2 regions of the Mesorhizobium sp. M1D.F.Ca.ET.231.01.1.1 genome follow, and region 2 is predicted to be linked to the other one. Evidence: predicted binding sites of a transcription regulator. Region 2 holds the regulator's gene; the other holds the start of a gene.
The links. The regulator LexA, encoded in region 2, represses DNA repair genes until DNA is damaged. The targets are predictions, from matches to a motif close to TGTTCNNNNTGTGTTCNG.

Region 1 (4,421 bases), on a different contig from region 2:
CCGCACCGGGTCGACCGCGACGCCGCCCCAGTTGAAGACGCCGAAATTGCCGGGATAGATCAGCGAGCCCTGCAGCGAGGGCGGCGTGTAGCGCCCCTCGTAGCGCAATTTCCTGAGCGCGATCCGGCATGCCAGCTGGTCGAACATGGTGATGCCCCACATGTCGGCGCCCGTCAGCGGCTTGGGATTGAACGAAAGCCCCGATTCCGGCTGCGTCGGCGATGTATGGTCGCCCTCGATCGCGCCGCCCGGCGCCGGCATTTCCTTCACCGGGACGATCGGCTCGCCGGTGCGCCGGTCAAGCACATAGAGATCGCCCTGCTTGGTCGGTCCGACCAGTGCCGGCACGACCGCGCCGCTGGCCGAGGTGATGTCGATGAGCGTCGGCTGCGCCGGCACGTCCATGTCCCACAGATCGTGATGCACCAGCTGGCGAACCCAGCGCAACTGCCCGGTGTTGAGGTCGAGCGCGGTGATCGAGGAGGAGAATTTCTCGACATTGGCGCTGCGGCCCATGCCGAGCTGGTCCGGCGTCTGGTTGCCGAGCGGCAGGTAGAGCAGGCCGAGCTTTTCGTCGGCGCTCGCTGTCGACCACATGTTGGGCGAGTTGTGGGTGTAGCTTTGCCCGGCCGGCAGCGGCGTCGTCTGGTCCGGATTGCCGGAATCCCAGTTCCACAGCAAGGCGCCTGTGCCGGCATCGTAGGCACGGATGACCCCCGACGGCTCCTCGGTCGAATAATTGTCGTTGACCGCGCCGCCGACGATGATCTTGCCGGCGACGATAAGCGGCGCCGAGGTCGAATAATAATAGCCCGACTTCGGATACGGCATATTGGCCATCAGGTTCAGCGTGCCGCCGTCTGCGAAGGACGGGCACACCTGCCCGTTCGCCGCGTCGAGCGCGATGAGGCGCGCGTCGGACGTCGGCAGATAGACACGGGCGGCGCAGGGCTGCCCGGCCGCGATCTTGGCGTCGGCGTAGTAGGACACGCCGCGGCAGGTCTGGTGCTGGCGGTTGGGGTCGAGCTTGATCTTCGGATCGTAGCGCCATTTTTCCTTGCCGCTCGCGGCATCGATGGCGATGGCGAAATTGTGCGGCGTGCAGATGAACAGCGCATCGCCCACTTTCAGCGGCGTCACCTGGTAGGTCGTCTCGCCGATGTCGTCGGGACCTTTCACATCGCCGGTGCGATAGGTCCAGGCCGGCTGCAGCTTGGCGACGTTTTCCGGCGTGATCTGGCCGAGCGGCGAATAGCGCTGGCCGTGCGGCGTGCGGCCGTAAAAATGCCATTCGCCGGCCGGCATGTCGCCGCCGAGATTGGCCGTCGGCGTTACCTTGTCCGTGCCGAGGCTGCCGCCGATATCCTTGGGGTCGGCGGTCATCGAATAGCCGGCCACCGCGAGCGAGGCGAGCACAGCCAGGATCAGCGGCGCGCGACCGTCGGGGCCGGTGAATCCTCGCCTTGCCCATGGCGTCAGCAGCCACAGCGCGATCAGCACGATGACGCCGCCGCGCGGACCGAGCTGCCACCAGTCGAAGCCGATCTCCCACACAGCCCAGCACAGCGTGGCGATCACGAACGCAGCGTAGAGCCATAGGGATGTCGACCTGCGCCTGACGAGCAGCCAGGCAGTGATCAGGAAGACCAGGCCGGCGATGGCGTAGTACCAGCTGCCGCCCAATGTCCCCAGCCAGATGCCGCCGCCGCCGAGAACCAGACCGATGAGGAAGAGGACGAGGGAGGTGATGGTGACAGCCAAGACGATACTCCTTCGACTGTTGCTCGCCTGAGGCGACTCTCCAGGCAACGGCATGCCGTCCCTGCCCTGCCGGCAGCTTTTCCTCACCGGCCGCGCCTGTCAAGCGAACCGGGGCGGTGCAAAAATGGAACAAAACGTAGACACTTCTGGCCTTTCGCTACCGAATCACTACATTCGGGGCGATGTCCGGCTTTTCCGAAGACATACCCTTCTTTGACGAACCGAATGCGCGGCCCGCGGCCCCGTCCGGTATTGCCGCGCGCGCCATGGCTGCCCGCAGCGCCCAAAACAGTGCGCCCGACTATCTGAAAGGCCTCAATCCCGAGCAGCGGCTTGCTGTCGAAACGACGGAAGGCCCGGTTCTGGTGCTGGCCGGCGCCGGCACTGGCAAGACGCGGGTCCTGACCACGCGCATCGCCCACATCCTTGCCACCGGCAGGGCTTTCCCGTCGCAGATTCTCGCCGTCACCTTCACCAACAAAGCCGCGCGCGAGATGAAGCAGCGTATCGGCATCCTGATCGGCGAAGGCAATGTCGAGGGCATGCCGTGGCTCGGCACCTTCCACTCGATTGGCGTCAAGCTCTTGCGCCGCCATGCCGAGCTTGCCGGACTGAAATCCGATTTCACCATCCTCGACACCGACGACGTGGTGCGGCTGATCAAGCAGATCATCCAGGCCGAAGGGCTGGACGACAAGCGCTGGCCGGCCAAGCAGTTCGCGCAGATGATCGACAACTGGAAGAACAAGGGCCTCGGTCCGGACGAGATTCCGGAAGGCGACGCGCGCAGCTTCGGCAACGGCAAGGGCCGTCAGCTCTACAAGGCCTATCAGGAACGGCTGCAGACGCTGAATTCCTGCGACTTCGGCGATCTGCTCTATCACCCGATCCGCATCTTCCGCGCCTATCCGGACGTGCTGAAGGAATATCACCGCAAGTTCAAATACATCCTGGTCGACGAGTACCAGGACACCAACACCGCGCAATACATGTGGCTTCGCTTGCTGGCGCAGCGGCCTCAATCAGGGCGCGCGCCATCGGCCGAAGGCCGCAAGCCCGACCGGGCGTCGGCCGGTCAGGCCGCCCCCGCGGAGGCCAGCGAGCGGAGCGAGCGAGCGGCCGCGAGCGAAAACAAAGTCAACATCTGCTGCGTCGGCGACGACGACCAGTCGATTTACGGCTGGCGCGGCGCCGAGGTCGACAACATCCTGCGCTTCGACAAGGATTTTCCGGGTGCCACCATCATCCGGCTGGAGCGCAACTACCGCTCCACCGCGCACATCCTGGGCGCGGCCTCGCATCTGATCGCCTACAATGAAGGCCGTTTCGGCAAGACGCTGTTCACCGACCGCGACGATCCCGACGACGACAAGGTGCATGTCCATGCCGCCTGGGATTCGGAAGAAGAGGCGCGTGCCGTCGGCGACGCGATCGAAGCTTATCAGCGGCAGAAGCACAACCTCAATGACATGGCGATTCTCGTCCGCGCGTCCTTCCAGATGCGCGCCTTCGAAGACCGCTTCATCACGCTTGGCTTGAACTATCGCGTCATCGGCGGCCCGCGTTTCTACGAGCGGCTGGAGATCCGCGACGCGCTGGCCTTCTTCCGCGTCGTCGCCAACAGCGGCGACGACCTCGCCTTCGAGCGCATCGTCAACGTGCCGAAGCGCGGGCTCGGCGAAGCCACCATCCGCCAGATCCACGATACGGCGCGCGCCATGCGTATCCCGATGCTGGAAGCCGCCGCGACGCTGGCCGAAAGCGACGAACTGAAACCGAAGCCGCGCGCAGCACTCCGCGAGGTCGCGGCCAACTTCGAACGGTGGCAGAAGGCGCTGGAGACCACGCCCCACACGGAGCTCGCCGAGACCATCTTAGAGGAGAGCGGGTACACCGACATGTGGAAGAACGACCGTTCGGCCGAGGCGCCAGGGCGGTTGGAGAACCTCAAGGAACTAATCCGTTCCATGGAGGAGTACGAGTCGCTGCGCTCCTTCCTCGAGCATGTCGCGCTGGTCATGGAGGCGGAGCAGGGCGAGTCGCTCGACGCGGTCTCGATCATGACGCTGCACTCGGCCAAGGGTCTCGAATTCGAGACAGTCTTCCTCCCCGGCTGGGAGGAAGGCCTCTTTCCCCACCAGCGCGCGCTGGATGAAGGCGGCCGCTCCGGCCTGGAGGAAGAACGCCGGCTTGCCTATGTCGGCCTGACACGGGCGAAGAAAAACCTGCACATCTGGTTCGTCTCCAACCGCCTCATCCATGGTCTGTGGCAATCGACGATCCCGTCGCGCTTCCTCGACGAATTGCCGGAGACTCATGTCGATGTCGCCGACAGCGGCAATTCCTATGGCGGCTATGGCAACTCTTACGGCGGCGGCTCATTCGCCTCGGGCCGCGGCGGCGGCCGGCAAAACCCCTACGGCGCCTCGCGTTTCGACAATATCGGCGCCGAGAAATCGGGCAGCTTCTCCAACACCTATGCGACGCCCGGCTGGCAGCGCGCGCAGGCCAACCGCACCGAGGCGACCGATCGCAACTGGGGCACGCGCTCCGGCCATCAGGTCGAGCGCATCGGCTATGGCGAGACCGATAGCGGCTATGGCGCCGGCCGCACCTCGGTCAAGGGCCGCACCATCGATGGCGAATTGGTCGCCAAATCC
Region 2 (4,421 bases):
GACGACGCGAACGGCCATTGCCGAAGGTTTTGTTTCCATGCGGGCGGAAACGCTGGAGATGATCCTGGCCGGCGACGCCAAGAAGGGCGACGTGCTTGGCACGGCGCGCATCGCCGGCATCATGGCCGCCAAGAAGACGCATGAGCTTGTTCCGCTCTGCCATCCGCTGCTTCTCACCAAGGTTGCGGTCGATATCGAGCCCGACCGCGCGCTCCCCGGCCTGAGGGTCACCGCGCTTGCTCGCGTCACCGGCAAGACGGGCGTCGAGATGGAGGCGCTGACCGCGGCGTCCGTCGCCTGCCTGACCATCTACGACATGGCCAAGGCAGCGGACCGCGCCATGGTGATTTCCGGCATCAGGCTGGTCGAGAAGACCGGCGGCAAGTCGGGTGACTACAAAGCTGCCGAACATGGGGCAGGCTCCTAGGATGGCGCTGGTTCCGGTCGCCGAGGCGCTCGAACGCCTGCTGGATGGCGCGACCGCGCTGCCTGGCGAAAGCGTTCCGCTCGCCGATGCGGCAGGCCGTGTGCTGGCCGAACCGGTGGCAGCGCTGCGCACGCAGCCGCCCTTCAACGCTTCGGCCATGGACGGCTACGCCGCACGCGCCGAGGACGTGGCGTCAGTGCCGGTGCGGCTCTCCGTTGTCGGCATGGCGCCCGCCGGGCGAGGCTTTGCCGGCTCCATCGGCAAGGGCGAGGCCGTGCGCATCTTCACCGGCGCGCCCCTTCCCGAGGGCGCCGACACCGTCGTTATCCAGGAGAATGTCCGCGACCTCGGTGGTGGCAGCATCGAAGTGACCGAGCCGACCGCGCAGGCACGCAACGTCCGTCGCCGTGGGCTCGACTTCGGCGAAGGTGACGTGCTCCTCCATAAAGGCCGAGAGCTCGATCCGGCAGCGCTTTCGCTAGCGGCGTCGGGCAACCACCCGAGCCTCAATGTTGTGCGGCAGCCGCTGGTCGCGATCATCGCCACCGGCGACGAACTATTGCCGCCCGGCAGCGCGCTCGGTCCCGACCAGATCATCTCGTCCAATGCCTATGGCGTCGCCGCCGCGGCCCAGTCGGTCGGGGCGCGCGCGCTCGACCTCGGCATCGCCGCCGACCGGCAGGACGCAATCGCGGCTCTGGTCAGGAAAGCGGTCTCAGCCGGCGCCGACGTCATCGTCACGCTCGGCGGCGCCTCGGTCGGCGACCACGACCTCATCCACGACGTGCTGACCGGCGAAGGCATGCAGCTCGATTTCTGGAAGATCGCCATGCGCCCCGGCAAACCATTGATGTTTGGCCGGCTAGGCAACATCCGCTGCATCGGCCTGCCCGGCAATCCGGTGGCGAGCCTTGTCTGCTCGCAATTGTTCCTGAAGCCGCTTCTGGCGCAGCTGGGTGGCCGCAACTACCGACAGGACATCCGCGCCGCCCGGTTGGCCGCCGCGATGCGCGCCAACGATCTCAGGCAGGACTATGTGCGCGCCGTCGTGCGCGAGGAGGCCGGACGGCTGGTCGCGACACCGTTCGGCATCCAGGATTCCTCGATGCTGAGGACGCTCGCCGACGCCAACGGCCTGATCGTGCGCGAGCCCTTCGCCCCGGCGGCGGAAGCCGGCGCCGAATGCAGCGTTCTGATGTTACGCTGAACAAAACGTCAACACATTCACTAAACTTTAAACGGTTGCGGAACACAACTGGAACAGATAGTGTTTGTTCTGGGTTTGTTTTTCTGATTCTGGTTTCAGAACCCATGGGGGCCGCCATGCTGACGCGCAAACAACATGAACTCCTGATGTTCATCCATGAACGGCTCAAGGAAAGCGGCATTCCGCCGTCTTTCGACGAGATGAAGGAAGCGCTCGACCTTGCCTCGAAGTCGGGCATCCATCGCCTGATCACGGCGCTGGAAGAGCGCGGTTTCATTCGCCGGCTGCCGAACCGGGCGCGTGCCCTGGAAGTCCTGAGGCTGCCCGATTCGATCGCGCCCGGCCTCAATGCCGCGAAGAGATTCTCGCCAAGCGTCATCCAGGGCGGCCAAGGCAATCTCGGCCGGCAGATCAAGCCTGCGGCGCCCTCGCGCACGCCTACGCCCAGCAATGATGACGATGCCGTTTCGGCCGTATCCATTCCGGTCATGGGTCGCATCGCCGCCGGTGTGCCGATCGATGCCATCCAGCATCAGACGCATTCGATCACAGTGCCGCCGGACATGATCGCGGGCGGCGAGCATTATGCCCTGGAAGTCAAGGGCGACTCGATGATCGAGGCCGGTATCTTCGACGGCGATACGGTCATCATCCGCAACGCCAACACGGCAAGCCCGGGTGAGATCGTGGTGGCTCTTGTCGACGACGAGGAAGCGACGCTGAAGCGCTTCCGCCGCAAGGGTGCCTCGATCGCGCTCGAGGCCGCCAATCCCGCCTATGAGACCCGCATCTTCGGGCCGGACAGGGTTAAGGTGCAGGGCAAATTGGTCGGGCTCATTCGCCGCTACTGAGCGGCTATGGCTTTGCCTCTGGCTTTTCGGGCCGCTTGTAAGGCGCCAGGCCCCTCGCCTCTCGCGAGTAGCTCCGCTGTTCGTGCCAGGGGCGATAGGACTTCTCGACGGCGTATTGAATGACAGGTTGCGCCGTCGCCGATTGCGGATCGAAGAAGACGGCAGCGCTTCCATCGCGAGCAAGTTGGCGTTTGGTGACGACAAGAATGCGTGGATCGCGGCAAGGATTGTAGGCCGTGGCGTCGTTGATGACGATGAGGTCGGCATAGCCGCAGGCCGGCCTGGCGCTGTCGCGGTTTTCGGCAAGCGCGACGATCGCGCCGGTAGGATGCCGGCCGATGCAGAGATCGCCGGTGCAATAGAATGGCGATCCCGGCGGCAGGTCGACGGGATCGGCAATATCCAGCGCGCCTTTGGCGAATGTCTCCGGCGGCACGATTTCCTCGGCTTTCAGCGCGCGCTTCCAGTTGTCGGTGGTGAACTCGTTGGAGCGTTCGCGGTTGATAGCGAGCTCGCCGCCGCCGATCGGCATTGCCACCAGATGCGCGTCCTCCGAGATCAACACATCCGGCGTGCGGACATGCGGAATGGTGAGCAGGGCAGCAAGCGCGAACGGCACGGCTGCCAATCTGAGCCAGGTGGTGGCCATGGTCGCGATGACCAGCGCGATCGTCGCCAGCAGCACCGATTGGATCGAGATCAATCCCACGGCATCGACAGGCGAGCGCTCGGAAATCCATGCCGAAATGGCAATCATCGCGGTCAGGCCCTTGCCCATCACGTAGAGGAACGGACCGTCGAAGCCGAACGGCATCGCCAACGCGCTCAGCACGGCGAACGGCATGACGAGCAGCGAAACGATCGGCATCACCGCCAGATTGGCGAGCAGACTGAGCGGCGAGACGCGCTGGAAGTGCCAGATCGCAAACAGTAGTGTCGCGCTGCCCGCGATGAGCGAGGTTACAGCGGCGCCACCCACGCCGACCGCCAGTTTTCGCGACAAGAACCCGAGGAAGGAGCGCTTTGCCGGCGGCACGATCGCTTTGCCGGCGCGATAGTCGGCAAAGCCGGCATAGGCGCCGACCAGGGCGGCGGTGGCCGCGAAGGACATCTGGAAGCTCGGACCGACCACTTCGTGCGGCGAGACAAGGATGACGGCGATGGCCGAGATCGCCAAATTGCGCATCGTCAGCGCCGCGCGGTCGAAGAGCACGGCGACCAGCATCACGGCGAGCATGATGAAACTCCGCTCGGCCGCCACCACGATGCCGGAGATGACGAGGTAAGCCGCGATCGAGGCAAGCGCGATCGCCGCGGCGTATTTCTTCACCGGCCGGCGCGACGAGAAATCCGGAAACAGCGCAAAGGCGCCGCGCAGCAGGAACATGATCGTGCCGGCGACCAGCGCCATGTGCAGGCCGGAGATTGAGATGATGTGATAGATGCCGGTGCGCCGCATCGCTTCGTTGATGTCTTCGGGAATGCCGGCGCGAACGCCGACAATCAACGCCGCGGCGATTTCGCCTTCGGACCCGCCGATGGTGTTTCGGATGTGGTCGGCGATGTTCTCGCGCGCGTTCTCAATCGCCGAGGCGATGCTCGTCTCTGCCGGCGGGGCAGTTGCCGGAAGGACTTTCGGATCGCCTAGGAAAAAGCCGCTGCCGCCGATGCCGGAAAAATAGCTGTCGAAGGAAAAATCATAACTCTCGGGGCGGACCGGGCCTCTCGGCGGCAAAAGCCGCGCATAGCCCGTCACCAGCGATCCAGCCTTCATGTCCGGCGGCGTCCTGCGCGCCGAGAGCCTGACGCGGTCCGGCGCGTAGCGCAGCGTCGGATGCGCGGTCGACACGAGATCGATGGTCAGCCGCACCCGCCCATTGGCCATCTCCTCGGCGACGACGACGCGCCCGGTCAGCCGCGTCTGGATTTCGGAGCC

Region 1: a site for LexA is predicted at 1,876-1,893, ahead of EN874_RS16600 (UvrD-helicase domain-containing protein). Genes of this name have one in related genera too.

What each region holds. Positions count from the first base shown of each region.
Region 1 is NZ_RZOZ02000005.1:343,255-347,675, reverse strand. It holds gene EN874_RS16605 (glucose/quinate/shikimate family membrane-bound PQQ-dependent dehydrogenase) at 1-1,761, opposite strand, end outside; gene EN874_RS16600 (UvrD-helicase domain-containing protein) at 1,944-4,421, shown strand, end outside.
Region 2 is NZ_RZOZ02000001.1:612,301-616,721, reverse strand. It holds gene moaC (cyclic pyranopterin monophosphate synthase MoaC) at 1-427, shown strand, start outside; gene glp (gephyrin-like molybdotransferase Glp) at 429-1,634, shown strand; gene lexA (transcriptional repressor LexA) at 1,751-2,485, shown strand; gene EN874_RS03085 (ComEC/Rec2 family competence protein) at 2,490-4,421, opposite strand, start outside.